Regions from separate parts of the Nonomuraea sp. NPDC049684 genome, predicted to be linked through region 2. Evidence: predicted binding sites of a transcription regulator. Region 2 holds the regulator's gene; the other holds the start of a gene.
The links. The regulator HrcA, encoded in region 2, represses chaperone genes, less so after heat shock. The targets are predictions, from matches to a motif close to TTGGCACTCTCNNNNNGAGAGTGCCAA.
Positions count from the first base shown of each region.

Region 1: groES (co-chaperone GroES) is a predicted target of HrcA. The motif match lies at 11,431-11,457, and genes of this name have one in related genera.

Region 1 covers NZ_JBITLO010000002.1:952,616-966,930, forward strand. The annotation lists gene ACIBST_RS10145 (phosphotransferase family protein) at 1-623, opposite strand, end outside; gene ACIBST_RS10150 (SDR family oxidoreductase) at 661-1,347, opposite strand; gene ACIBST_RS10155 (RNA polymerase sigma factor) at 1,349-2,560, opposite strand; gene ACIBST_RS10160 (GuaB3 family IMP dehydrogenase-related protein) at 2,766-3,887, opposite strand; gene guaB (IMP dehydrogenase) at 3,892-5,373, opposite strand; gene ACIBST_RS10170 (LuxR C-terminal-related transcriptional regulator) at 5,809-6,819, shown strand; gene ACIBST_RS10175 (DUF5319 domain-containing protein) at 6,859-7,236, shown strand; gene ACIBST_RS10180 (hypothetical protein) at 7,197-7,397, opposite strand; gene ACIBST_RS10185 (sigma-70 family RNA polymerase sigma factor) at 7,394-8,029, opposite strand; gene ACIBST_RS10190 (AAA family ATPase) at 8,633-9,112, shown strand; gene groL (chaperonin GroEL) at 9,341-10,960, opposite strand; gene groES (co-chaperone GroES) at 11,030-11,344, opposite strand; gene ACIBST_RS10205 (NAD-dependent epimerase/dehydratase family protein) at 11,516-12,370, opposite strand; gene ACIBST_RS10210 (MarR family winged helix-turn-helix transcriptional regulator) at 12,475-12,972, shown strand; gene ACIBST_RS10215 (methyltransferase domain-containing protein) at 13,102-14,271, shown strand.
Region 2 covers NZ_JBITLO010000009.1:62,818-77,132, reverse strand. The annotation lists gene ybeY (rRNA maturation RNase YbeY) at 1-413, opposite strand, end outside; gene ACIBST_RS26990 (PhoH family protein) at 410-1,447, opposite strand; gene ACIBST_RS26985 (histidine triad nucleotide-binding protein) at 1,538-1,882, opposite strand; gene ACIBST_RS26980 (SigE family RNA polymerase sigma factor) at 2,162-2,674, shown strand; gene ACIBST_RS26975 (hypothetical protein) at 2,671-3,297, shown strand; gene ACIBST_RS26970 (16S rRNA (uracil(1498)-N(3))-methyltransferase) at 3,316-4,041, opposite strand; gene dnaJ (molecular chaperone DnaJ) at 4,051-5,193, opposite strand; gene hrcA (heat-inducible transcriptional repressor HrcA) at 5,205-6,218, opposite strand; gene ACIBST_RS26955 (hypothetical protein) at 6,375-7,193, shown strand; gene ACIBST_RS26950 (DUF3097 domain-containing protein) at 7,211-8,020, shown strand; gene ACIBST_RS26945 (DUF4870 domain-containing protein) at 8,017-8,655, shown strand; gene hemW (radical SAM family heme chaperone HemW) at 8,648-9,865, opposite strand; gene ACIBST_RS26935 (styrene monooxygenase/indole monooxygenase family protein) at 9,921-11,126, shown strand; gene ACIBST_RS26930 (glycoside hydrolase family 18 protein) at 11,190-12,434, shown strand; gene ACIBST_RS26925 (MOSC domain-containing protein) at 12,492-13,124, opposite strand; gene ACIBST_RS26920 (hypothetical protein) at 13,236-13,553, opposite strand; gene ccmA (heme ABC exporter ATP-binding protein CcmA) at 13,700-14,315, shown strand, end outside.

The DNA.
Region 1 (14,315 bases), on a different contig from region 2:
AACCGGTCGGCGATCTCCACCTCGCCGTCCACCCACATCGAGACGTGTTCGGACAGCTCGGCCAGCTCGTAGGCCAGGTCGCTGCGCCCGGAGTCCTCGAAGTCGACGATGCACACGCGGGCGCCGTCCCACAGGAAGTTGGCCAGGTTGCCGTCGCCCGCCCCGAACGCCGGCCGTACGCCCGACTCCCCCGGACGCCAGCCCGCCAGCCAGCGCAGGCCCTCCTTGACCGCGCGGTCGGCCTCCGGGCCGCGGGGCCGCCAGGCGTCCAGCCATTCCCTGACCTGGCCGGCGACCGCCTCGGCCTGCCACGGGCGTACCGGGACGTCCGCCAGCACGCCGGGCGGGACGGCCTCGTACAGCCGTGTGAGCGCCTCGGCCATGGCGGTCAGCGGCGCCTCCCCGGCCGCCAGGCCGCGCAGGGGCACGCCGTCGATCCTGGACATGCGGACGACGCCGTCCTCGAAGGCGATCGGCCGTGGGGACAGGCCAGGGGCGTGCTCGGCCAGCAGGGTGAGCGCCCGCCACTCGCGCTCGGCCGCGCCCTCCTTGCCGTCGACGTAGCGCTTGGTGACGACGTCGCCGTCGATGTCGAGGACGTGGGTGTGCGCGAGATCGGCCATGCTTCGGCAGGATACGCCCGCCTGCCCTACGAGCCCGTCACCACGGGATGGATCGGCCGTCGCGGAAGAAGCCGCCGGTCGGCCCGTCGTCGGGCAGGTCCGCCGCCCACAACACGCTCCGCGCGCCCTCGGCGACCGGCCGCCCTCCCGGGCCGCCCATGTCGGTCGCCACCCACCCCGGGCAGACGGCGTTGACCAGGATGCCGTCCCCGCGCAGTTCGGCCGCGAGCATCCTGGTCAGCGCGTTCAGCGCCGTCTTCGACACCGTGTACGCGGGCGTGCCGCCGCCCATCGAGGCCAGCGAGCCGATCTCGCTGGAGACGTTGACGATCCGGCCGTGGCCGCTGCCGCGCAACAGCGGCAGCAGTGCCAGCGTGACCCGCCAGGCGCCCAGCAGGTTGGTCTCCAGCGCCTGCGACACCACGCCCAGGTCCGCCTCGCTGGCCCGCTGCCAGGTGTCGTAGTGGATGGCGGCGTTGTTGACCAGCACGTCGATCCGCCCGTGGGTCTTCTCCAGGTCGCGTGCCAGATCGGCCGCCGACCGCTCGTCGGCGACGTCGAGCCGCCGCGCCAGCACCTCGCCGCTGATCCCGGCCGCCGCCTCGGCGGCCTTGCGCTCGTCCCTGGCGGTCAGCACCACCGTGTCGCCCGCCGCCGCGAGCTGCCTGGCCACCTCCAGCCCGATCCCCCGGTTGGCCCCCGTGACCACGCACACCCGGTCCATCTCACGTCCCCCTCAACGTCGCGCGCCTGCGGCGCAGGAACTCCCGCTCGACCTCGTTGCCCGCGCGGGCGATGGCCTCGCCGTACGCCCGCGCCGCCTCCTCGTCGCGTCCCAGCCGTCGCAGCAGGTCGGCCCGTACGGCGTGGAACAGGTAATAGCCTGTCACCTCCAGGCCCTCCACCAGGGTCAGCCCCGCCTCGGCGCCCTCCGCCTCGGCCACCGCCACCGCGCGGTGCAGCGCCACGACCGGCCCCGGCGTGAAGGTCAGCAGCAGGTCGTAGAGCTGGACGATCTGCCGCCAGTCGGTCTCCCCCGCGCCGGCCGCGTCGCCGTGCACGGCGTTGATCGCGGCCTGCACCTGGTAGGGCCCCGGCCGCCCCCACCGCAGGCAGCGCCGGACGATCGCCTGCCCCTCCTCGACCAGCGCGCGGTCCCACAGGGCGCGGTCCTGCTCGGGCAGCGGCACCAGCTCGCCGCCGCCCGCGGTGCGCGCCGCCCGGCGCGAATGGACCAGCAGCATCAGCGCCAGCAGGCCCCACACCTCGGGCTCGTCCGGCATCAGCTCGGCGAGCAGGCGGCCGAGCCGGACGGCCTCCGCGCACAGGTCCTCGCGCACCAGCCGCTCGCCCGAACTGGCCGTGTACCCCTCGTTGAAGATCAGGTAGATCACCGCCAGCACCGCGCGCAGCCGGTCCGGCAGGTCCGCCGCCGCCGGCACCCGGTACGGGATCCCCGCCTGCCGGATCCTGCCCTTTGCCCTGACCAGCCGCTGGGCCATGGTCGCCTCCGGCACCAGGAACGCGTGCGCGATCTCGGCCGTGGTCAGGCCGCCGAGCAGCCGCAGCGTGAGCGCCACCCGCGCGTGCGGGGCGAGCGCCGGATGGCAGCAGGTGAAGATCAGGCGCAGCCGCTCGTCCCGTACGGGCCCCTCCGCGACTGGCTCGTCCGCGGCGTGCAGCAGCGCCGCCTGCACGTACTTGTCGTGGCGGCCCGACTCCCTGCGCAACCGGTCGACGGCCCGGTTCCTGGCGGTCGTGATGATCCAGCCGGCCGGGCTGGGCGGCGGGCCGGCCTGCGGCCACTGCCGCAGCGCGATCGCGAACGCCTCCTGCACGGCCTCCTCGGCGACGTCGATGTCACCGAACGCGCGGACGAGCACCGCCACCGCCCGGCCGTACTCCTCCCGGAAGGCCCGTTCGACCTGGTCGGACATCCTGCAATCACCTCGCCGGCACGTGCGTCACCTTGCGCGTCCTACACGAACGGCGGCCCCCGGATTCGACACGACCGCGATTCGACACCGCATTGATTCGACACCGCCTTGATCGACACAGCGGGCCGGCCGGGCCCCCGGAAAGCACTCGGCTCCCGAGGGCCGCAACCCCCGGGAGCCGTCGCAGACGTCGGTCAGCCGCCGGTCAGCGCTGGATCGGCGCGACCACGACCTCGACCCGCTGGAACTCCTTGATGTCGGAGTAGCCGGTGGAGGCCATCGTGCGCTTGAGCGCGCCCATCAGGTTCATCGAGCCGTCGGCCACGCTGGAGGGGCCGTGCAGGATCTGCTCCAGCGTCCCGACCGTGCCGAACTCCACGCGGCGGCCGCGCGGCAGGTCGGGGTGGTGGGCCTCGGAGCCCCAGTGGAAGCCGTGGCCGGGGGCCTCGGACGCCCTGGCCAGCGGCGAGCCCACCATGACGGCGTCGGCCCCGCACGCGATGGCCTTGGCGATGTCGCCCGAGGTGCCCATGCCGCCGTCGGCGATCACGTGCACGTACCGGCCGCCGGACTCGTCCATGTAGTCGCGGCGCGCCGCGGCCACGTCGGAGATCGCGGTGGCCATCGGCACGGCCACGCCCAGCACGTTGCGGGTGGTGTGCGAGGCGCCGCCGCCGAAGCCGACCAGCACGCCCGCCGCGCCCGTGCGCATCAGGTGCAGCGCCGCGGTGTAGGTGGCGCAGCCGCCGACGATGACCGGCACGTCGAGCTCGTAGATGAACTGCTTGAGGTTGAGCGGCTCGGCGCGGCCCGAGACGTGCTCGGCCGAGACGGTGGTGCCGCGGATGACGAAGATGTCCACGCCGGCGTCGATCACGGCCTTGTGGTACTGGACCGTGCGCTGCGGCGACAGCCGGACGGCCGTCGTCACCCCGGACGCCCGGATCTCCTCGATCCGGCGCCCGATCAGCTCCTCCTTGATCGGCGCGTCGTAGATCTCCTGGAGCCGCCGGGTCGCGGCCGCGGCGTCGAGGGCGGCGCACTCCTCCAGCAGCGGGGACGGGTCTTCGTAGCGCGTCCAGAGCCCTTCGAGGTCGAGGGGGGCCAGGCCGCCGAGCCGGCCGATCTCGATCGCGGTGGCGGGCGAGACCACGCTGTCCATGGGGGCGACGACGACGGGCAGCTCGAACCGGTAGGCGTCGATCTGCCAGGCGATCGACACCTCTTCCGGGTCACGGGTGCGTCGCGAGGGCACGAGCCCGATCTCGTCGAGCGCGTACGCCCTCCGCCCGGTCTTGCCCCGGCCGATCTCCACCTGCTGAGTCATGAACTTACCTTCTGTGATAGTTCGGAGCTTCCACGGTCATCTGGATGTCGTGGGGGTGGCTCTCCTTGAGGCCCGCTGCCGTGATCGGCATGAGCTCGCAGTCGGTGTGCATCTGCTCGATCGTGCGGCACCCGGCGTACCACATGCCCTGGCGCAGCCCGCCGATGAGCTGGTGGGCGACGGCCGCGACCGGCCCGCGGTAGGGCACCTGCCCCTCGATGCCCTCGGGGATGTACTTGTCCTCGCCGCCGACGTCGGCCTGCGCGTAGCGGTCCTTGCTGAAGGAGGTGCCGCCGCGCTCGCGGTTGCGCACCGCGCCGAGCGACCCCATGCCCCGGTACGACTTGAACTGCTTGCCGTTGATGAAGATCAGCTCGCCCGGCGACTCCTCGCAGCCGGCCAGCAGCGAGCCCAGCATGACCGCGTCGGCGCCGGCCGCGATGGCCTTGACGATGTCGCCGGAGTACTGGAGGCCGCCGTCGCCGATCACCGGCACCCCGGCGGGGGCGCACGCCTTGGACGCCTCGTGGATGGCCGTGACCTGCGGCGCGCCCACGCCGGCCACCACGCGGGTGGTGCAGATGGAGCCGGGGCCGACGCCGACCTTGACCGCGTCGGCGCCCGCGTCGACCAGCATCTGGGCGCCCGCCCTGGTCGCGATGTTGCCGCCGATGACCTGGACCTTGCTGTTGGCCTTGAGCTTGGCGATCATGTCGGCCAGGCCCTTGGAGTGACCGTGGGCCACGTCGACGACGACGACGTCGACCCCGGCCTCGATCAGCGCCTTGGCCCGCAGCTCGGCGTCGCCGCCGACGCCCACGGCCGCGCCGACCAGCAGGCGGCCGTCGGCGTCCTTGGTGGACAGCGGGTACTGCTCGCTCTTGGTGAAGTCCTTGACCGTGATCAGGCCGCGCAGCCTGCCGTCGGGGTCGACGAGGGGCAGCTTCTCGATCTTGTTCTGCCGCAGCAGCGCGAACGCGTCGTCGCGCGAGACCCCCACCGGCGCGGTGACCAGCGGCATCTTGGTCATGACCTCGCGCACCGGACGACTCTGGTCGGTCTCGAAGCGCATGTCGCGGTTGGTCACGATGCCGACCAGGGTGCCCGCCACGTCCGTCACCGGCACGCCGGAGATCCGGTAGGTCGCGCACAGCCGCTCGACGTCGGCCAGCGTGTCGTCGGGGCTGCAGGTCACCGGGTTGGTCACCATGCCGGCCTCGGACCGCTTGACCAGGTCGACCTGCTGGGCCTGCTCCTCGACCGACAGGTTGCGGTGCAGGATGCCGATGCCTCCCTGGCGCGCCATGGCGACCGCCATGCGGGCCTCGGTGACGGTGTCCATGGCCGCGGAGATGAGCGGGATGGACAGCGTGATGTCCCGTGACAGACGGGATCTGGTGTCGGCCTCACCTGGTTGGAGATCGGAGTAGCCGGGCACCAGCAGCACGTCGTCGAAGGTCAAACCCATCTCGGTGAACTTGGACATGCCTCGGCCCCCTCCTGACCTCTGCGCTGATTGACCTAAGTCTAGGGCCTGCCTCCAAAACGCAACGAAGCCGGGAGCACGACGGCCCCACGCCCCGTCGTGCGCCCGGCCTCGCCGTCCGGAACGCGCAAAGTGCAGGGGGATGGGACGGTCGGTGATCCGTCCCATCCCCCGGCCACCGGCACCCAGGCCTGGCGGCGCGTTCACGCCACCGAACCCCCCTCCGCGTCCTGATGGCGGCTGCCGCAAGGCCCCGCTTCAGGGTGCCGACGCTAGGTAAAGCCTGCGTCACTCAACGGCACGACGCAATGTGAAAACGTGCAATTGCACGAAGTTGCACGTTCCGCCGACGATTCCGCGGCAAGCCCCGGACACGCAGGCGGTACGGGGTTATCCTCGCGGCACGCCCGTGTCCCCCCGACGGAGCCGCCCATAATGCGTAACCAGCCCAGGCGCGTTGCAGAGCCCTTCGAGACGCTGGGCCTCGACCCGGCGCAGACCGCCCTTTACACGGCGCTGCTACGCCTGCACAGGGCCACGCGCACCGACCTCGCCCAGGCCATGGACGGCCCCGTCGAGAAGGTCGGCCGCCAGCTCGACGACCTGGTCAGGCTGGGGGTGGTCGACGAGCAGTCCGGCGAGTACCTGGCCAGGCACCCGGCGGCGGCGCTCGGCCGGGTGATCGCCGAGCGGCTCGACCGGCTGGCCGAGGAGAGCCGCAGGATCGACTCCGCGCTCGGCTCCATCCGCGGCCTGATCCACGACTACGACGCCGGCCGCGATTATCAGAGCGGGACATTCCCGGTGGAGATGGTGAACGGCGCGGACGTCCTCTACGAGAGCGTCGTCGGCATAGCCGTGCAATCCCCGCCCATGGAGTTGTTGACCGCAATCCCGGACGAGCGCACAATGGCAGATTTTGTTCGTAAATTTGCGGACCCATGGATTGATGCGCAAAAACGGCAACTTCTTACCGTTCAGGCGATCATTCCGGTCTCCACGCTGAGCCTGCCGGGCGTACGCGAGCAGCTCACCCGGCTCCTCGACACCGGCGGCAAGGTGCGCACGCTCGACCGGGTGCCGAGCTGGTTCATGACGGCCGGGCCCGAGGTCGCCGGCCTGCCCGCCCTGTGGGGCGGCAACCTGCCTGACCACGCCTACAACTTCTACCTGGTGCGCACGCCGATCGTCGTCGGCATGCTGCGCTCGCTGTTCCAGGAGCTCTGGGGCCGGGCCGTGCCGCTGCCCTGGGGGCGCAGGGGCGACGGGATGGTCCAGGTGCTCCGCCTGGCCGCGCAGGGCGTGTGCGACGACTCCATCGCCCGCCAGCTCGGCGTCTCGGTCCGTACGGTGCGCGCGAGGTTCGCCGACGCCATGGCCGAGCTGGGCGCGCAGTCGCGGTTCCACGCCGGCGTTGAGGCCGCCAGACGGGGATGGCTCAGCTAATACTCTCCGCCGGGGCCGCTTCGGTCATATGGTGGGAAGGTGCTGGAAGACGTCCCCCGCGACCCGTTCGCGGACGACCCGAACGACCCGTCCTCGGCGATGGGCGCTCTCGACGACGCCGAGCCACTCACCGCGGCCGAGCGCGACGAGGCCATCACCGACCTGGCAGACGTCGAGGTCTTTCGCTCCCTGCTCGAACCGCAGGGGGTGCTGGGCCTCGTGCTCGACTGCCCCGAGTGCGGCGAGCAGCACTTCTTCGACTGGGAGCTGCTGCGCGGCAACCTTCGCCAGATGATCGAGAAAGGCCAGCCCCAGGTGCACGAGCCGGCCTTCCACCCCGACCCGGCCGACTACGTCAGCTGGGAGTACGCCCGAGGCTATGTCGACGGCGTCATCGACACGGAGGAGCGCCGCTGATCGACTTCCTCCGAGACATCGTCCAGTAGCGCGCCCAGCAACCGCACCGCAGGGTCGGACGAGTCCCGCGCCCGGCCCCGCGCGACCGCGTCGAGCAGCTCGTCGGTCTGGAGCAGGTCGTCGGCCTCGAGAAGCGCATGGAGCTCGTCCTCCGGCGTCAAGCCGACTCCAGCTCGGCCATCTGCCGCAACCTGGCCAGCGCCCGATGCTGGGCTACGCGGACCGCACCTGGTGACATACCGAGTACATTACCGGTCTCCTCGGCGGACAGCCCCGACACCACCCGCAACAGCAGCAACTCCCGCTGGTTGTCGGGCAGCCTGGCCAGCAGCCTGCGCGCGTGCTCGACCTCGATGTAGCGGACCACCGTCTCCTCGGGCCCGGGACCGTCGTCGGGCCCGTCGGGCAGATCCTGGGTGGGCACGGCCGAGCGCACCGAACTGCGCAGCGCGTCGGCCACCTTGTGCGAGGCGATCCCGAACACGAAGGACGCGAAAGGCCGCCCCATGTCCCGGTATCGCGGCAGCGCGGACAACACCGCGATGCACACCTCCTGGGCTACGTCATCGGCAATGTGATATTGCCCTGAAACCCTGCCCAGCCTGGCGCGGCAATACCGCACCACCATGGGACGCAACTCCCCGAGCAGGGATTCGATCGCACTGCGATCTCCCTGCACGGCGAGGCTCGTCAGTTCCCTAAGGTCGGAGTCATCCGTCCGTGCCGGAAGTCTCGACGCGAGCCTTACCCCAATTTTGGCGTCGGCGACGCTTCCCTCGCTCACGATAGGCATGATGCCCGCACTGATCGGGCCTGTCCCCCTGGCGAACGGCTACGGATTGGTCACATTGAAGCGACGATAACTAGCAGTAATCAGATGACCACACTAAGCCTGATAAGCTGACATAATATTTCACTCCATAAGCCAAAATGCGCGACAATTGCCAGACCCCGACGCTTAACCGGCACTGCCGGTTTACTCCAATAATCGACCTCTTCCCCCATTTTTCCCCGCCCGCGCCCCCTTGCGCCCCGCCAGCCCCAGGCACATTTCCAGGCCACCCGTAACCCCCCAGCCCCCGCCCGCCTCCGTCGGGGGCCCGCCCCTGGAGAGCCAACCGCCGACACCGGCAAGGCTGGGAGTAGACCACGACAGCAAGGACCCGCACCGGTCGGCCCCGAACGGACCGTGGGAAGCCCCGCCCCCGGAAGGAATGCCGTGGGAAGCCCCCGAAGGAACGTGGTCGAGGGGGCGTCACAACACAGTGATCACTTACCGGCGGCGGTCGGCACAGCGAGCCGAGCGGGTTTCCGTGGTCCGAGTCGGCGCCACCGGATCGCCAACGTGGTTGACACGAAACCGGCCGAGGCCGGGACGGTCCGGTAGCCTCGTCCGATGGCGAAGATCCTGGTCACGGGGATGTCGGGAACCGGTAAGTCCACGGCGTTGGAGATGCTGGCGGCCCGGGGCCATCGCGCCGTCGACACCGATACCGACCAGTGGAGCCACTGGGTGACCTTGCCCGACGGATCCACCGACTGGGTGTGGCGCGAGCCGGCCATCAGCGACCTGCTCGCCGACCATGGCGAGGGCGCCCTCTTCGTGGCCGGCTGCAAGTCCAATCAGGGCCGGTTCTACCCGCGATTCGACCACGTCGTCCTGCTCAGCGCGCCCGCTGAGGTCATGCTCGCTCCCATCGCGACACGCACCAACAACCCCTTCGGCAAGCGCCCCGAGGAACGCGAAGCCGTCCTGCGCGACCTGGCCGACGTGGAACCGCTTCTCAGAGCCACCTCAACACTCGAGATCGACGCGTCCGCCCCGATCGACCGCGTCGTCCAGCAGCTTGAGAACCTCGCACAAACAAAGCCGTAACCGAGGCTCGCAGCCGGGACGGACCGCAAGAAGCCGACGGCCCCCACCGGAGAGAACCCGGGCGGGCCGTGGACGGCCGTGGAAGGCCGACGGCCCACACCCGCGAAGCCAGGAACGGGTCTTGAAAGCCAACGGCCCGCCCCCAGGGAACCGGGACGGGCTGTGGAAAACCGACGGCCCGCGCCGGTGGAACCGGGCGGGCCGTACGGGCGCGGGGGAAACAGCCGGTCAGTGGCCGTGACCGTGGCCGTGGCCCTGGCCGGCGGCCGGAGCCTCCTCCTCGGGCTTGTCCACCACGAGCGCCTCGGTCGTCAGGAGCATGCCCGCGATCGAAGCCGCGTTCTGCACCGCGGACCGGGTCACCTTGACGGGGTCGATGACACCCTGGGCGATCAGGTCGACGTACTCGCCGGTGGCGGCGTTGAGGCCCTGGCCGGCGGGCAGCTCGGCGACCTTGTGGGTCACCACGTAGCCCTCCAGGCCGGCGTTCTCGGCGATCCAGCGGGCCGGCTCGACCAGCGCGCGGCGCACGACGCCGACACCGGTGGCCTCGTCGCCGGTCAGGCCGAGGTCGTCGAGCTCCTTGCCCACGTGGATGAGGGCCGAGCCACCGCCGGAGACGATGCCCTCCTCGATCGCGGCGCGGGTCGCGGAGATCGCGTCCTCAAGGCGGTGCTTCTTCTCCTTCAGCTCCACCTCGGTGGCGGCGCCGACGCGCAGCACGCACACACCGCCGGCGAGCTTGGCCAGGCGCTCCTGCAGCTTCTCGCGGTCCCAGTCGGAGTCGGACTGCTCGATGGCAATCTTGATCTCCTTGACGCGGTCCTCGATCGCCTGCTGGTCGCCGGCGCCGTCGACGATGGTCGTGGCGTCCTTGGTGACGACGACGCGGCGGGCCGTGCCGAGCACCTCGAGGCCGACGTGCTCCAGCTTGAGGCCGACCTCTTCGCTGACGACCTGGCCGCCGGTGAGGATGGCCATGTCCTGGAGCATCGCCTTGCGGCGGTCACCGAAGCCCGGGGCCTTGACGGCCACGGAGGTGAAGGTGCCGCGGATCTTGTTGGTGACCAGGACGGCCAGGGCCTCGCCCTCGACGTCCTCGGCGACCACGAGCAGCGGCTTCTTGGTCTGGGCGACCTTCTCCAGCAGCGGCAGGAAGTCGGCGATGGAGGAGATCTTGCCCTGGGTGAGCAGGATGTACGCGTCCTCCAGGACGGACTCCATGCGCTCGGGGTCGGTCACCATGTAGGCCGACAGGTAGCCCTTGTCGAACTGCATGCCCTCGGTGAACTCGAGCTCCATGCCCATGGCGTTGGACTCTTCGACGGTGAGGACACCGTCCTTGCCCACCTTGTCGAACGCCTCGGCGATCAGCTCGCCGATCTTGGCGTCCTGGGCGGAGATGGTGGCGACGTTGGCGATCTCCTTCTTGTCGCCCACCTCGCGCGCGCTGGCCAGCAGCCGGTCGCTGATCTCCTTGGCGGCCTTGTCGATGCCACGCTTGAGCGACAGCGGCGAGGCGCCGGCGGCCACGTTGCGCAGGCCCTCGCGGACCATGGCCTGGGCCAGCACGGTGGCGGTGGTGGTGCCGTCGCCCGCGATGTCGTTGGTCTTGGTGGCAACTTCCTTGGCGAGCTGGGCGCCGAGGTTCTCGTAGCGCTCCTCCAGCTCGATCTCACGAGCGATGGTGACACCGTCGTTCGTGATCGTCGGCGCACCGAACTTCTTGTCGATGACGACGTTGCGGCCACGCGGGCCGAGGGTTACCTTCACGGCGTCCGCGAGGGCGTTGACACCGCGCTCAAGCGCGCGACGGGCGTCCTCGTCGAACTGCAGGATCTTCGCCATGCTGAAAGTCCTCTCCTGGCGTCGAAAGCCCCGGGCCCTCAAGAGCGCCCGGGGCTCGACACAACCGGCTTACTTCTCGATGATCGCGAGAACGTCGCGGGCGGAGAGCACGAGGTACTCCTCGCCGCCGTACTTGACCTCGGTGCCGCCGTACTTGCTGTAGAGGACGACGTCGCCCTCGGAGACGTCGAGCGGAATACGCTTGTCGCCGTCCTCATCCCAGTTGCCGGGGCCCACCGCGAGGACCTTGCCCTCCTGCGGCTTCTCCTTGGCGGTGTCCGGGATGACCAGACCGGAAGCGGTGGTCTGCTCTGCCTCAAGCGGCTGAACCACGATGCGGTCGCCGAGCGGCTTAACGGGAACCTTGGTGGCGGTCGTCACGATCGGACCTCCCCTTCAGATTTGAATGATCTAGAAGAGGCGACCAGCGGGGCCTGCCGTCGCGGGTGTCAGACCTGCCTCGTCGCACGTTGGCACTCTCAAGGTGAGAGTGCCAACAGGAAACATATGCAAGAGGGCCTTGACAGTCAACACGAACGCGTCTGCTCAGAGCGATCAGACGTAGGAACCCTCGGTCAGATCGGCGACGACGCCGGGCCGGGAGGGGTTCCAGCCGAGTTCGGCGCGCGTGCGTGTCGCGCTGATGCGCTGGCCGAGCGCCAGGGCCTCGGCGAAGCCCGCCCCCAGCACCTGGGCCGCCTCGGCCAGCGGCCAGGGCTCGGCCTGCGGCTTGACGCCCGCGGACCGGGCCGCCGCCTCGGCCACCTCGGCGACCGGCACGGCCTCCTCGCTGATGCCGTGGTAGACGCGGGCGCCGCCCCTCTCCAGGACGGCCACGACGAGCTCGGCCAGGTCGTCGACGTGCACGAACGTCCAGGTGTGCGGCTCGCCGCCGTCGGTGACGTAGACCCCGGCGCCGCGCTCGGCGGCCTGCGCGCGCATCACGGCGGGGATGCCGCCGCCGCGCCCGTGGACGACGCCGGGCCGGATCACCGAGCCGCCGCCGTCGATGACCAGCTGCTCGATCTCGTGCCGGTACGCCACGAGCGGAATCGGGTCGGCCGGGCTGCCCTCGTGCCCGTCGGCGGTGGCGCCCAGCACCCACACGCCGCTGGTGAAGACCACCTTCCGGCCCGACGCGGCGAGCACGCCGATCGCGGCGAGGTCGGCCTCCTTGTCGCCGCCGAGCTGCGCGGCGACCACGATCGCGTCGATGTCCGGGGTGATCGCGGCGGCCAGCCCCGCGACGTCGGCCAGGTCTCCGTGACGCTCGTCCGCCACGCCCGGCACGCGCCGGGACCCGTCGGCGGCGGGCCGCACCAGGACGGCCACCTCGTGCCCCTGCTCGGCCAGCCGCTCGACCACCGCGCCGCCGATGTACCCCGTCGCGCCCAGCACCAGCACCTTCATGATGATCCTACCTCGAAAATTTCTACGTTGAACATTTCGACGTCGTGGACAGTACCGCACGATGCCGAACATTTCAACATCGAAGCTTTGGTAGGGTGAGCCACGTGGATGACGCGGTGGACGTGATTCTCGGACAGTGGGCGCGGACACGGCCCGACGTCGACGTGTCCCCGATGGGCGTGATCGGCCGGGTCTCGCGCGCCTCGCGCCTGCTTGAGCGCGGCGTGAAGGACTTCTTCGCCGAGCACGGGCTGGAGGCGTGGGAGTTCGACATGCTGGCCACGCTGCTGCGCAGCGGCGCCGAGGCGACCATGTGCATGAAGGACCTGTCCACCTCGGCCATGGTCAGCCCCGGCGCGCTGACCAACCGGATGGACCACCTGGTCCGGCGCGGCCTGGTCCACCGCTGGCCGGCGCCGCACAACCGGCGCATGACGCTGGTCGCCCTCACCGACGAGGGCAGGAGGGTCGCCGACGAGATGCTCGTCCTGCACGCCGCCAACGAGGAGCGGCTGCTCGCCGGCCTGTCCGAGGACGAGCGGGACGCCCTGGCCGGGCTGCTGCGCAGCCTGCTGGTCTCCCTGGGCGACACCTCCCTGTGAGCGACCCCGGACCAGGAGCGGCGCCCAGTCACGAGCGGTCCGAGCCGCGAGCGGCCCCGATTCCGGGCGTTCCGAGCCACGAATGGCCCCGAGCCGCAAGTGATCCCGAGTTGTGAGCGGAGTGCGTACATGGATCTCGACGCCTTCGGCGAGCTGCTGACCCCGCGCGGGCAGCGGGCGCTCGCCGAGGCCGCGGAGCTGGCCGGGACCGATCCGGTCGCGGCGGCGACCAGGCTGCGCCGCACCTACGACGCGGCGCTCACCTCCGCCGCGCTGACGCAGGCGGCGCTGCGCGAGCGCGCCGCGGCGAAGTTCGGCGCGGAGGCCGCGGTCATGTACTTCACCCCGCATGGTCTGGAGCAGTCCACCCGCCGGGAGGTCGCCGACCACCGCGCCCGGCGCATGGGCGCCGGACGGGTGATCGACGCCTGCTGCGGAGTCGGCGGCGACCTGCTGGCGCTCGCCCGCGCCGGCTGCGAGGTCGACGCCGTCGACCTCGACCCGCTGACCGTCGCCGTGGCGAGCGCCAACGCCGACGCGCTCGGGCTGTCCGCACGGGTGCGGGTGCGCGTGGGCGACGCGGCGCTGGTCCGGCCCGAGGAGTACGACGCGCTGTTCGCCGACCCGGCCCGGCGCAGCGGCAAGGGCCGCACGTTCGACCCCATGGCCTACTCGCCGCCCTGGCCGGTCGTGCTCGACCTGGTCGCGCGGGCGCGGCGGGCCTGCCTCAAGGTCGCGCCCGGCATCCCGTACGAGTTCATCCCCGAGGGCGCGGAGGCCGAATGGGTCTCCTACAAGGGCGAGGTCAAGGAGGCCACCCTCTGGACCGGCCCCCGCGAAGGCGCCGGCCCCGCCCGGCGCGCCACCCTGCTGCCCGGCGGGCACACCCTGACCGCCACCGGGGTCCAGGCACCCGTCGGCCCGATGGGCCGCTACGTCTACGAGCCCGACGGCGCCGCGATCCGGGCCCACCTCGTGGGCGAGGTGGCCGAGCTGATCGGCGGACGCCTGCCCGACCCCATGATCGCCTACATCACCGCCGACGAGCCCAGCCACACCCCCTGGGCCTCCGGGTACGAAGTGGACGAGGTCATGCCGTTCTCGCTGAAAAAGCTCCGCGCGGCTCTCCGCGAACGGCGGATCGGAAATGTCACCATCAAGAAACGCGCGTCCGCGATCGACATCGAACGCCTGCGCGCCGATCTCCGGCTTTCCGGCGAGAACTCGGTCGTCATTATCCTGACCCGCATTCTCGATAAGCCTTCAGTTATCATCTGCAACCCCCTCTCACCTGCCTGAACGCTCCAAAGCGGTCATTCTTCCGCTAAATACGATCTTTCACT
Region 2 (14,315 bases):
TTGTGCTCCTCGGGCTCGGCGTGGTCGTAGCCGAGCAGGTGCAGGATGCCGTGGGTGCACAGCAGCTCCAGCTCGGCCTGGGCGCTGTGCCCGGCCTCCTCGGCCTGCCTGGCCGCCACCTGCGGGCAGAGCACCACGTCGCCGAGCAGCGCCGGGTCGGCCGGGCTCTCGCCGTCGCCGCGCGCGCCGCCGCCGGGACGCAGCTCGTCCATCGGGAAGGCCAGCACGTCGGTCGGGCCGGGCTCGCCCATCCACTTCTCGTGCAGCTCGGACATGGCGTCTTCGTCGACCACCACGATGGACAGCTCGGCGAGCGGGTTGATGCCCATCTCGCCGAGCACGTGGGTGGCCAGCGCGACGAGGTTCTCCTCGTCGACGCCGACGCCGGACTCGTTGTTGATCTCGATGCTCACGGGCGTCGTTTCCCCCGGTGGATGGCCTTCGGTTCCTGGGCGGCCTGGGTGGCGTCGTAGCGCCCGTAGGCGTCGACGATGTCGCTCACCAGCTTGTGGCGCACCACGTCGGCGCTGGACAGGCGGGCGAAGTGGATGTCGGGGATGCCCTCCAGGATGTCCTGGACGACCCGCAGCCCGCTCACCGTGCCCGAGGGCAGGTCGACCTGGGTCACGTCGCCGGTCACCACGATCTTGGAGTTGAACCCCAGCCGGGTCAGGAACATCTTCATCTGCTCGGCCGAGGAGTTCTGGGCCTCGTCGAGGATGATGAAGGCGTCGTTGAGGGTACGGCCGCGCATGTACGCCAGCGGCGCGACCTCGATCGTGCCCGCGGCCATCAGCTTCGGGATCGAGTCGGGGTCGACCATGTCGTGCAGCGCGTCGTAGAGCGGCCGCAGGTAGGGGTCGATCTTCTCGTAGAGGGTGCCGGGCAGGAAGCCGAGCCGCTCGCCCGCCTCGACCGCCGGCCTGGTCAGGATGATGCGGTTGACCCGCTTCTCCTGCAGCGCGCGCACGGCCTTGGCCATCGCCAGGTACGTCTTGCCGGTGCCCGCGGGCCCGATGCCGAACACGATCGTGTGCTGGTCGATCGCGTCGACGTAGCGCTTCTGGTTGACGGTCTTCGGCCTGATCGTGCGGCCGCGGGAGGACAGGATGTCGAGGGAGAGCACCTCGGCCGGACGGTCGGAGGTCATGCGCAGCATGGCGATGCTCCGCTCGACCGCGTCGGGCGTGAGCTCGCCCCCGCTGCGCAGCACCTCGACCAGCTCCTCGAACAGGCGCACGACCGCGCCGCTCTCGTCGGGGCTGCCGGTGACGGTGATCTCGTTGCCCCGCACGTGGATGTCGGCCCTGAAGGCGCCCTCGATGACGCGAAGCAGCTCGTCACGGGAGCCGAGGAGGCTGACCATCGGGTATTCGTCCGGAATCAGCACCTTGGCTTGAGTGCGCGAGGGAGGTGCCGTGCGTCGGGATTCATGTAGTTCGGACATGGGCAGGCCAGCGGCCTGATGCCTCCCGGTCTGTTCGGTGTTCTTCTCCGCCCATCGTATCCGGCACCAGGCTGATTGCTCGCGTCAATATCAGCCGGGCGGCCACGTGAGGTCACGCCCTCCGAGAACATGCGCGTGCACGTGGAAGACGGTCTGGCCGGCGCCGGCGCCGGTGTTGAACACGACGCGGTAGCCGCTCTCGGCCACCCCCTCCTGGACGGCGACGGCGTGCGCGGCCTTGAGCACGTCGTCGGCGAGCCCGTCGTCGGCGGCGGCCAGTGACGCCGCGTCGGGGTGGTGCGCGCGCGGGATGACCAGCACGTGCGTCGGGGCCTGCGGATTGATGTCGCGGAACGCCAGCGCCCTGGCGTTCTCGTAGACGACGTCGGCCGGAATTTCCTTGGCCACGATTTTGCAGAAGAGGCAGTCGCTCACGGCAGTACCCTATCGAGAGCGACCGTTCGGCAGTCCGTTGCGAATCGGTAATCCGTGGTGTCGTGCGCCCGAAGATCCGCGCGGTTAGGGTGAGTGTGCGACACTTCAGAGCAAAAAAGATGATTCAGGGTCGGGCGAGCGCCACCTGGCGAGGAACACGACTGGGTAATGCACCCTAAGGAACCGGGGAAAGCTTCAGAACCGGAAGAGAGTAAACCCTCTGGGAAGGCCGCGCGTCCCACTGATGTGACCACCGAAACCCTTCTGGCCGACAGGTCGATGGGGGCGGTGCCGGTCGGGTGGGATGCCGACATGGCCGTGACCGCGCTCTACAGCGCGCACTTCCGGTCATTGGTGCGTCTCGCGGTGTTGCTGGTGCGTGACATGGCAACCGCCGAGGAAGTCGTGCAGGACGCGTTCGTCGCCATTCACGGCGCCTGGCGCAGACTCCGCGATCCCGACAAAGCACTCGCTTACCTGCGTCAGTCTGTCGTCAACCGGTCCCGTTCCGTGCTGCGTCACCGCGCGGTCGTCGAGAAGTACGCACCCAAGGGCCTGCCGGACGCCCCGAGCGCCGAGAACGGCGCGATCGGCGAGCTGGAACGCTCCGCCGTCATCGAGGCGTTACGCGCCCTGCCGACCCGACAGAGAGAAGCACTGGTTCTGCGTTATTACGGAGATCTGTCCGAAGCTGAGATCGCCCACGCCATGGGCATCAGCAAGGGCGCGGTCAAGAGCCACACCGCCCGTGGAATGGCCGCGTTGCGGTCCGTCCTGGAGAAGATGTCATGACCCAGCCCCCCGACGAGTACGGCGACGTCCTGCGCCGTGCGCTCCGCGCGGAGGCGGACGCGGTCGTGCCCTCGCCGGAAGGACTGCAGATCATCCGCGCCCGCATCGAGCGGCGCGGCGTCCGTAACCTGTTCTGGTGGCGTGCGGGCGCGGCGGCCGTCAGCGCCGTGCTGGTGGCGGGGACGATCGTGATGGTCGTTCCCGGGCTGCGCTCCCAGATCTTCGAGACGCCCGTCAAGGTGGTGGACAACTCGACCACCACGCCGGGCAACTCCTCGACCAGGCTGTCCACGCCGCCCAGGCCCGACAGCCACAGCGCCGAGCCGCCGCCCGTGGTGGTCGTGCCGCCCAGCCACAGCCAGACCCACCGGCCCTCGGAGACGGCCAGGTCGACCAGGCAGCCCACGCCGTCGCCGACGCCGTCCTCGACGCCCTGCCCGAGCGGCGAGCCCGCCGGCGACCAGGAGTGCCCCGAGATCACGCCGACCCCCACGCCGACGCCGACCGAGCCGACCGACACGCCGACGTCGTGCCCCTCCGACGAGTGCCCGCCGGACGACATGCCGACCGGCCCGAGCGACCTGAGCAGCCCGCTGGTGGACGTGCCGCACACGACGCCGTGAGAGCGCCCTGAGCCGGGCCTACCAGCGCCCGGTACGCGCGAGCAGCACGGACGCCGCCGCCACCCCCGCCGTGGAGGTGCGCAGCACGGTGGGCCCGAGCAGCACGGGCACCGCCTTGGCCGCGGCGAACCTGCGCAGCTCCTCCTCCGCGACGCCGCCCTCGGGCCCCACGACGACGACGATGTCGCCGCCGGGCGGCAGCGCCACCTTCGACAGCGGCTCGGCGGCCTCCTCGTGCAGCACGAGCCCCAGCGCCGCGTCGGCCAGCAGCCCCTCGACCTGGGCGGTGGAGGCCAGGTCGGCCACCTCGGGCAGGTGGAACCGGCGCGCCTGCTTGCCGGCCTCGCGGGCCGTGGCACGCCACCGGCCCAGCGCCTTGGCGATCTTGTCGCCCTTCCACTGCGTGATGCTGCGCGAGGCGGCCCAGGGCACGATCACGTCGACCCCCACCTCGGTCATCATCTCGACGGCCAGCTCGCCCCTGTCGCCCTTGGGCAGCCCCTGGACGACCACCAGCCGCCGCGCGGGCGGCTCGACGGTGTAGCGGGCCAGCACGTCGAGGGCGAGGGCGTCCTTGAACACCTCGCGCACCACGCACTCGGCGACGTCGCCCGCGCCGTTGGTCAGGTCGACCCGCTCGCCGGCGCGCAGCCGCCGCACGGAGGCCGCGTGCCGCCCCTCAGGGCCGTCGAGCGTGAGCTCGGAGCCGACGAGGTCCTCGGCGATGAACACGGGGACGGTCACGGGTGATCGTCACCTGCCGTTGAAGGCGTCACGCAGGCGGGAGAAGAAACCCTGCTGGCCGGGGGCGAACTTGCCCGGCGGCCGCTCCTCGCCGCGCAGCCTGGACAGCTCGCGCAGCAGGTCCTCCTGCGTCTGGTCGAGCCTCATCGGGGTCTCGACGTTGACGTGGATGAGCAGGTCGCCCCTGCCGGACTCGTTGAGCCGCTGCACGCCGCGCCCGTACATGGTGATGACCTGGCCGGACTGGGTGCCGGGGCGCACGTCGATCTCCTCGGAGCCGTCGAGCGTCTCGACGGCGAGGATGGTGCCGAGCGCGGCGGCCGTCATCGGGATCTGGACCGTGCAGTGGAGGTCGTCGCCGCGCCGCTCGAAGATCTCGTGCGCGCGCTCGACGATCTCCAGGAAGAGGTCTCCGGGCGGGCCGCCGCCGGGGCCGACCTCGCCCTCGCCGGCGAGCTGGATGTGGGTGCCGTCCTCGACGCCCGCGGGGATGCGGACCTTGATCGTACGGCGGGTGCGCACCCGGCCGTCGCCCGAGCACTCCTGGCAGGGGTGGCGGATGATGCTGCCGAAGCCGCCGCACTGGGGGCACGGCCGCGAGGTCATGACCTGGCCCAGGAACGAGCGGGTGACCTGGGAGATCTCGCCGCGCCCGTTGCACATGTCGCAGGCGTCGGGGTGGGTGCCGGGGGCCGCGCCGGCGCCGTGGCACACCTCGCACAGCACGGCGGTGTCCACGACCAGCTCGCGGGTGGTGCCGAACGCCGTCTCGCGCAGGTCGAGCTCTACCCGGATGGTGGCGTTGCGGCCCCTCCTGGCGCGCGAGCGCGGCCCGCGGGTGCCGCCCGCGGTGCCGAAGAAGGCGTCCATGATGTCGCTGAAGGGGAAACCCGCGCCGAAGCCGCCGGCGCCCGCGCCGGCGCCGGCTCCGCCGCCGAAGGGGTCGCCGCCCAGGTCGTACATCTGGCGCTTGTTCGGGTCGGACAGCACCTCGTAGGCCTGCGTGATCTCCTTGAACCGCTCCTGGGTCTCAGGATCGGGGTTCACGTCGGGGTGCAGCTCGCGGGCGAGGCGGCGGTAGGCCTTCTTGATCTCGTCCTGACTGGCGTCACGGCGCACCCCGAGGGTGGCGTAGTAGTCGCTGTTTGCCACTTATCGACCTCTTAAGATGCAGCCAGGATCTGGCTGACGTAGCGTGCCACCGCGCGTACGGCGCCCATCGTCACGGGGTAGTCCATCCTCGTGGGACCCAGCACGCCGAGCCGGGCCAGTTGGTTGTCGCCAGAACCGTATCCGGTTGCGACGATGGACGTGCCGCGAAGGTAGGGGTTTTCCGAGCCGATGCGCACGGTGAGCGCGGACGGGGTGTCTGTGGATGTCTCGCCGAGCAACCGCATGAGCACGACCTGCTCCTCCAGCGCCTCCAGCACGTCGCGCAGGCCGGTGGCGAAGTCGGCGCCCGCGAGATTGGCCGCGCCGGCGAACACGATCTTCTCGTCATGGCGTTCGACGAGGGTTTCGAGCAGCACCGACAGGATGGTGGCCACGGCGGGCCGATCCTCGGCGGGCAGCCGCTCGGGCAGGTCGGCGACCAGCTCGGGGACGTTGCTCAGCCCGCAGCCGTCGAGGCAGGAGTTGAGCACCGCGCGCAGGTGGGCGATGCGGTCGTCCTCCACCACCTCGGGCAGCTCGATCACGCGCTGCTCGACGCGCCCGGTGTTGGTGATCAGCACGAGCATGACCCGCCGGTCGTTGAGCGGGACCAGCTCGACGTGCCTGACCGTGGAACGGGTCAGCGTCGGGTACTGCACGACCGCGACCTGCCTGGTGAGCTGCGCGAGCAGCCGCACGGTGCGGAAGACCACGTCGTCGAGGTCGACCGCGCCGGCGAGGAAGGTCTCGATCGCCCGCCGCTCGGCCCCCGACAGGGGCTTGACCTGCGAAAGCCGGTCGACGAACAGGCGGTAGCCCTTGTCCGTCGGCACGCGGCCCGCGCTGGTGTGCGGCTGGGTGATGTAGCCCTCCTCCTCCAGAGCGGCCATGTCGTTCCTGACCGTTGCCGGGGAGACCTTGAGGTTGTGGCGCTCCGCGAGCGCCTTGGAGCCCACCGGTTCGTTGGTGGACACGTAGTCTTCGACAATGGCGCGGAGCACCGCAAGCTTCCGTTCGTCGAGCACGTGCTCACCTCCTGCCTCTGCCTAACAGGGAAACGACAGGTCTAGCACTCCGTGTTCCCGAGTGCCAAGTGTACGGCTCTCGCCCACAAGGTGCGATAACACCAGGTCCCATCCTGTTGCTAGCGACTTACAAGCGACAGGCCTCACACTTGCCGCATGACCGACAATTCCCAGCCCCCGCAGTACGGACCGCCCCAGGGGCAGGGTCCCTACTACGGTCAGCCGAACCAGTACGCCCAGCCGCCGTACCAGCCGCAGCAGCACGGCCAGCCGCCCTACCAGCAGCAACAGCCGCCCGCCCAGTACGGCCCCCCGCCCCAGTACGGCCAGCAGAACCAGTACGGCCAGCAGAACCAGTACGGCCAGCCCGGCCCCCACAACCAGTACGGCCCGCAGCCGCAGTTCCCGGCCAGGATCGACGGCAAGGCGATCAAGCCGCGCCTGTGGTGGATCGCCGTCGTGTGGGCCGTCGCGGTCGTGCTGGGCGTCGTGGGCGTGTTCGTGTTCGCCGGCGGCGTGCTGAGCAGCGTCTCGGACATGGCCCCGACGACCACGTTCGCGTCGGGCGAAAGCGTGAAGGTCGCGATCGACCCCGCCAAGCGCCCGGCCGTCTACATCGCCACCGACACGCGGGTCAACTACCAGTGCGAGATCTCCGGCGGCCCGGCCCAGGCCAGGCTGGTCAAGGTCTCCGGCACCCAGACGCTCAGCGCCGGCGGGACCACCTGGCAGGAGATCCTCGCCGTCAACGCCCCCGCCAAGGGCGACTACCAGCTGACCTGCGCCACGCAGGAGGAGTCATCGGCCCGCTTCGGCGTGGGCCGTGACGTGCTCTCCGCGGCGGGCGGCCTGTTCGGCGGGGTGGCGGCGCTGTTCCTGTTCCCCGGCATCGGCCTGCTCATCGGCGTCATCGGCACGATCGTCGTCCTCGTCCGGCGCAGCGGCGCGCGTAAGCGCCTTGCGGTCAGCGGGTGATTTGCTACGGTCCCCGTGTGTACGAGGGTGATGTGCTGGCGGGCAATTGGCGGCGGCCGGGCAAGGGCAAGATCCCGAAGGTGCCCGCCGAACTCGACCTGGTCGTGGAGGACGCCGACAGCGGCTTCTGCGGCGCCGTGGTGGCCTGCGACAAGGAGGCCGTCACCCTTGAGGACCGGTTCGGCAAACGCCGCCTGTTCCCGCTGGCGCCGGCCGCGTTCCTGCTGGAGGGCAGGCCCGTGACGCTGGTGCGCCCGGCGGCCGCGGCCCCGGCGGGGCCCAGGCGCAGCGCGTCCGGGTCCATCGCCGTGGAGGGGCTGCGGGCCCGGGTCGCCAAGGAGAGCCGGATCTACGTCGAGGGCGTGCACGACGCCGCGCTCGTGGAGAAGATCTGGGGCCACGACCTGCGGGTCGAGGGGGTCGTGGTGGAGTACCTGGAGGGCGTGGACGACCTGCCCGCCATCGTGGCCGAGTTCGCCCCCGAGCCGGGTCGCAGGCTGGGCGTGCTGGTCGACCATCTGGTGCCGGGGTCGAAGGAGAGCCGGATCGCGGCCCGCATCACCTCGCCGCACGTGCTCGTCGTGGGTCATCCGTACATCGACATCTGGCAGGCGGTCAAACCGTCCGTGCTGCGCATCCCGGGCTGGCCCGACGTGCCGCGCGGGGTGCCGTGGAAGGAGGGCGTGCTCGCCGCACTGGGCTGGCGCATGGAGCCCGCGGACGCCTGGCGGCGCATTCTGGGCGCCGTCTCGTCCTACACCGACCTGGAGCCGGAGCTGCTCGGCCGGGTCGAGGAACTGATCGACTTCGTTACGGAGGCATCATGAGCCAGGCCCCGCCGTCCCCCGACGACCCCACCCCCGCCGACTCGGCCCCTGACGTCCCGCCGTACGACCCGCCGTACGACGTGCCTCGCGACCAGGGTTCGGGCCCCCAGCTCGGCTACGGCCAGCAGCCGGGCTCCCGGCCCGACTACGGGCGGCAGCCGCCGAGCGGGCCCGGCCAGCAGTCCGGCCACATGCCTCCGCCGCCCCGCTACGTGCCCCCGCCGCCGGGCTACGGCCAGGCCCCCGGCTACGGCGCCCAGCCGGGTCACGGCTACCCCGCCGGGCCGTACGTGCCCGGCCGGTTCGGCCCCCGCCGCGGCAGCGACGACACCACGATGGCCATGCTCGCCCACCTGCTGGGCCTGCTCGTCTCGTGGGTCGGCCCGCTGGTCATCTACCTGATGAAGAAGGACGAGTCCCCCTATGTCAGGGACCAGGCGGCCGAGGCGCTGAACTTCCAGATCACGATGTTCATCGGCTACGCGGTGGCGATCGTGCTGTCGCTGGTGCTGGTCGGCCTGCTGCTGTTCCCGATCATCTGGATCGTGTCGCTGATCTTCCACGTGCAGGCGGCCATCGCCACCAACCGGGGCGAGAACTACCGCTACCCGTTCGCCATCCGCCTGGTCACATGAGCTCGGTGATCAGGGCGTCGGCCAGCAGCCGCCCCTTGAGGGTGAGCACCATCCGGCCCGCCCTGAACGGCTCGGGCTCCAGCAGCCCGCGCGCCAGCGCGCTCGCCACCGCCGTGCGCGCGCCGGGGGCGACCTCGGCCAGCGGGTAGCCGGAGACCAGCCGCAGCTCCAGCATCAGCCGCTCGGCGGCCCGGTCGTCGCCGGTGAGCACCTCGCGCGCGTGCGCGGGCGAGGCGCCCGCCGCCAGGCGCTGGGCGTAGGCGGCCGGGTGCTTGACGTTCCACCAGCGGGTGCCGCCGACGTGGCTGTGGGCGCCGGGGCCGGCGGCCCACCAGTCGCCGCCGGTCCAGTAGAGCAGGTTGTGCCGGCAGCGGGCCTGCTCGGAGGCGGCCCAGTTGGACACCTCGTACCAGGAGAAACCGGCCTCGGTCAGCAGCTCCTCGGCGATCAGGTAGCGGTCGGCGGCGACGTCGTCGTCGGGCATGGGCAGCTCGCCGCGCCGGATGCGGGCCGCGAGCCTGGTGCCCTCCTCCACGATCAGCGAGTACGCCGACACGTGGTCGGGCCCGGCCTCGATCGCGGCGGCCAGCGAGGCCCGCCAGTCGTCGTCGGACTCCCCCGGCGTGCTGTAGATGAGGTCGAGGTTGACGTGCTCGAACCCGGCCGCCCGCGCCTCCTGGACGGCCCGCGCCGGGCGGCCCGGCGTGTGCCTGCGGTCGAGCACCTGGAGCACGTGCTCACGTGCGCTCTGCATGCCGAAGCTGACCCGGTTGAAGCCGCCCTGACGGAGTTTGTCGAGGTAGGAGGGGTCGACGGACTCGGGGTTGGCCTCGGTGGTGACCTCCGCCCCCGGCCGCAGCCCGAACTCGGCGTCGATGGCGGCCAGGACGCGCGCCAGGTCCTCGGGAGGCAGCAGCGTGGGCGTGCCGCCGCCGAAGAACACCGTCTCCACGGGCAGGTCGGCGTCGCCGAGGACGCGCCGGGCCAGGCGCACCTCGGCCACGACCGTGTCGGCGTAGTCGCGGTGGGAGGCGCCGGGCCCTAGCTCGGCGGCGGTGTAGGTGTTGAAATCGCAGTAGCCGCAGCGGGTGACGCAGAACGGCACGTGCACGTAGAAGCCGAACGGGCGCTCGCCGAGCCCGCGCAGCGCGCTGTCGGGCAGCTCGCCGGAGGCGGGCGCCGGATCGCCGTCGGGCAGGGTGGATGGCACGTCATCCAGTGTGCCTGCTCACGGGGGTGCTCCGAGCCATCGAAGGAGGCCGCACATGACGGGCGTCGGGATCGTGGGCGCGGGCATCTCCGGGCTGACGCTGGCCCTGCGGCTGCAGCAGCTCGGCGTCGCGACCACGCTCTACAGCGAGGGCGACGCGGCGGACCTGGGCCGCGGGCGGCTGCCGAACACGGTCGGCAGGATGGGCCGCGCGCAGGCCCGGGAGCGGGAGCTGGGCAGCCTGCACTTCCTCGACCCCGGCTGCCTGCTGGTCAGCGGCAGCCTCTCGATCAAGGGCGATCCGCCGCTGGAGTTCACCGGCCGCGTGAGCGAGCCGTTCCACGGGGTCGACTTCCGGGTGCTGCTGCCGGCGCTCATGGACGACTACACCGGCAGGGGCGGCCGCCTGGTCGTCGATCCCCTCCCGCCGGACGCGGGCCAGGTCGCCCGCTGGTCGCGCGGCCACGAGCTGATGGTGGTGGCCACCGGGCGGCGCTCGGTGCGCGAGCTGTTCCCGCGCATTCCGGCCTGGTCGCCGTACGGGGCGCCGCAGCGGATCCTGGCCGCCGGGCTGTTCCACGGGTTCGATCCGGGGCCCGCCTTCGGCTTCAACATCTCGCCCGGCTGCGGCGAGATCCTGTGCATGGCGATGATGACGCGGTCGGGCGTGCACGGCGGCGTCCTGGTCGAGGCGATCCCCGGCGGGCCGCTCGACGTGCTGGCCCGGGTGCCCGCCGACGAGTTCTGCGAGACGCTGCTCGCCCTGCTGCCCGAGCACGCGCCGCGCCTGGCCGAGCTGATCGATCCGGCGGCGTTCGAGCTGCTCGGACCGGAGGACCTGCTGCAGGGCGCGATCACGCCGGTCGTGCGCGAGGCGGTGGCCGAGCTGCCCGGCGGCGTCGTGGCGCTGGCGATCGGCGACGCCTGGGTCGCCAACGACCCGATCACCGGGCAGGGCGCGAACCTGGGCTCGGCCTGCGCCTGGATCGCGGCCGAGGCCATCGCGGCGGGCGGCCCGTACGACGCGGCGTTCGCGCGGGGGACGGCCCGGCGCATGTGGGTGGCGGCCGAGCCGGTCGTCGCGTGGACGAACGCCTTCCTGCGGCCGCCGGCGGAGCACGTCCTCACCCTGCTCGAAGCCGCCGCGACCAGGCAGGAGGTGGCCGATCTGGTGCTGTCGCTGTTCGGCGACCCGGCGCGCGCGTGGCGGCTGTTCTCCAGCGCCGAGGAGGTGGCGCGCGTCGTTGACGGCACGGGGTGACGGTTCTACGATCGCGTCAACTTATAGGAAAGTTTCTTATAAGTTCACCCCCCAGGAGCGCCCGTGAAGAAGATCCTCCTCGCACTCTCGCTCTTACTCGGGCTCACGGCGGTGTCCGTGCCCGCCGAGGCCCATCCCGGATTCAAGCGGGTCGCCTACTTCATCCAGTGGGGCGTGTACGGGCGCAACTACCACGTCAAGGACGTGGACACCAGCGGCGCCGCCGCCAAGCTCACCCACCTCAACTACGCCTTCGGCTTCGTCAGCGCCGAGGGCGCCTGCTACTCGGCCGACCCCTGGGCCGACTGGCAGCGCCCGGTGCCGGCCGAGCAGAGCGTGGACGGCGTCGCCGACCAGCCGGGCCAGGCCCTCAACGGCAACCTCAACCAGCTGCGCAAGCTCAAGGCCAGGCACCCCGGCCTCAAGGTGCTGATCTCGCTCGGCGGATGGACCGGGTCCAAGTACTTCTCCGACGCCGTGCTCACCGCCGAGTCACGGTCCGCGCTGGCCCGCTCGTGCGTCGACCTGTGGCTGCGCGGCAACCTGCCGGGCCTGGAGCCGGGCGCGGGCGCCGGCGTGTTCGACGGCGTCGACCTGGACTGGGAGTGGCCGGGCTCGGCGGGCAACGACGGGAACGTGATCAGGCCGGAGGACCGGCGCAACTTCACCCTCTTCGTCGAGGAACTGCGCGCCCAGCTCCGGGCCTTCTCGGCGAGCTCCCAGCTCACCGCCTTCCTCCCGGCCGCCGCCGCGAAGATCGACGCCGGTTTCGAGGTGCGCCGGGTGTTCCGGTCGCTCGACTTCGCCACCGTCCAGGGGTACGACCTGCACGGCACCTGGGAGTCGCGGACCGGGCACAACGGGAACCTGTTCACCGACCGGCGCGACCCCAACCCCGTCAGGTACAGCGTGGACCAGACCGTCCGCGACTACCTGTCGCGCGGCGCGCCCGGCCGCAAGATCGTCGTGGGCGTGCCCGCGTACGGGCAGGGCTGGACCGGCGTGACCGGCGGCGGCGACGGCCTCTGGCAGCCCGCGACCGGACCGGCGGCCGGCAAGTGGGGGCCGGGCAGCGAGGACTACAAGGACCTGGCCGCCAAGCCCGGCAAGCGCTACCGGGACGTGCGCACCGGCGCCATGTGGCTGTACGACGGCAACGAGTTCTGGTCCTACGACGACCCGGCGTCGCTGCTGGAGAAGGCGGCCTACATCCGGCTCAAGGGCCTGGGCGGCTCGATGATGTGGTCGATCGACCAGGACGACGCCCGCGCCTCCCTCACCTCGGCCCTGTACGCCGTGCTGCGCTGACCGGCGCCCGGCCGGGTGGAGGCGGTCTCCAGCCGCCCGGCCGGATGGAGGCGGTCTCTAGCTGACCATCCGGCCGGCCCGCGCGGCCAGCTCGTCCCATTCCGGGGCGTGGCCGGGGACCGCGAGCACCCGGGCCAGCGCGTCGGCGTCGCCGTGGCGGGCGCGGAAGGCGTCCGCCACCGTCATCCCGGCCGCCGGGCGCGAGACGATCTCCACCTCGTCGCCCGCGCCCAGCTCGCCCGGCTCGACCACGGCCAGGTAGGCGCCCGGCCGCGCGGCCCCGGTGAAGCGCTTGAGCCAGCCCGGCTCGTCCATCCAGTTGCGGAACACCACGCAGGGGATGCGCGGGCCGGTGACCTCCAGCAGGGCGCTGCCGACGCGCCACCGCTCGCCCACGAGGGCGTCGTTGACGGCGAGGCCGGCGGTGGTCAGGTTCTCCCCGAAACGGCCGTCGCGCAGGTCGCGGCCGAGCTCGCCCTGCCACCAGTCGTAGTCTTCGCGGGCGTAGGCGTAGACGGCCTGGGTGGGGGCGCCGTGGTTGGGCGTGTCGGCCCGCTCGTCGCCGGCCAGGCCGTTGCGCAGCACCTCCACCCGGTGGCGCACGGCCCGCTTGTCGATCGCCGTACGGCCGAGCTTGCCGGCCCATTCCGCGTCGAAGGACAGCCCGACGTTGACGGAGAGGATGCGCATGCCGCGACGGTAGCGGACGGACGGCCACCCGGCGCACCGATTTTTCCGCCTTTCTCAGCCTTTCAGCGGAGAAGAACAGACATGTGCCCATTCGGCCTGTTCGCCGAGCCGTCACCCGCGCCCGTCGCCGGGCTCCGGCGCCACCCGGGCGAGCTGGGAGTCGGTGTCGAACTCGGCCAGTTGTAACAGGGTCTCCAGGGCCGCCTGCCGGGTCTCCTCGACCGAGCCGCCGCGTTCGCCGAAACACTCGGCCGCGACGTCGAGCAGCGCCGCCACCACCGCCGCGTCGGGATAGGGCACGTCGACCACCACCCTGCCGTCGCCGCCCACCTCGGCGGGTCGCAGGTGAAGCCGCAGCAGCCGCCGGGTCTCCTCCGCCACGGCCACCCCCAGCACAGCGGCACGCTCGAATCGCTCAGAAGCAATCACGTCACCCTCCAGTAGCACTGGTGTTCGGGAACAGCAAAGGTAGCGACCGGCACCGACAGAATCGGCTCTCCCGCCCCGGGGAAGGCGGCGGGACGGCCCCGCGGACCGGTCACGCGGGCGGCCGCCGGGGTGGCTACGCTCGAACGGTGAGCGGTTTGATCATCGAAGTCACGGACCTGTCCGTCGAGCTCGGGGGCAATCCGGTGCTCCGGGGCCTCGACCTGGCCGTCGAGCCGGGTGAGGTCGTGGCGGTCGTCGGGCCCAACGGATCGGGCAAGTCCACGTTGCTGCGCTGCCTGGCCGGCCTCCAGCCCGCCACGTCCGGCGCGGTCCATCTGTTCGGCGCCGAGCCCGCCGACGACGCGTCCTTCTGGCGCCGGGTGGCGCTGCTCGGCGACGAGCCCGCCTGGTACCCCGGGCTGACCGCGCGCGAGCACCTGGAGCTCATGGGCGCCGTGTACGCCGAGGCGCGCATGACGGTGGACTCGGCGCTGGAGGAGTTCGCGCTGACCGAGCGGGCCGACGCGCCGCCGCTCAACCTGTCCACCGGCCAGCGCCAGCGCCTCTGCCTGGCCGCCACGCTGCTGCGGCCGAGCACGCTGCTGCTGCTCGACGAGCCCGAACGCGGCCTCGACGCGGCGTTCCGCGTCCGGCTCGGGGAACTGCTGGAGGAGTACGCCGACGAGGGCGGCACCGTGGTGATGGCCACCCACGACCAGACCCTGGCCGACGCCGCCCGCCGGGTCTCCCCCGCCGGGGTGC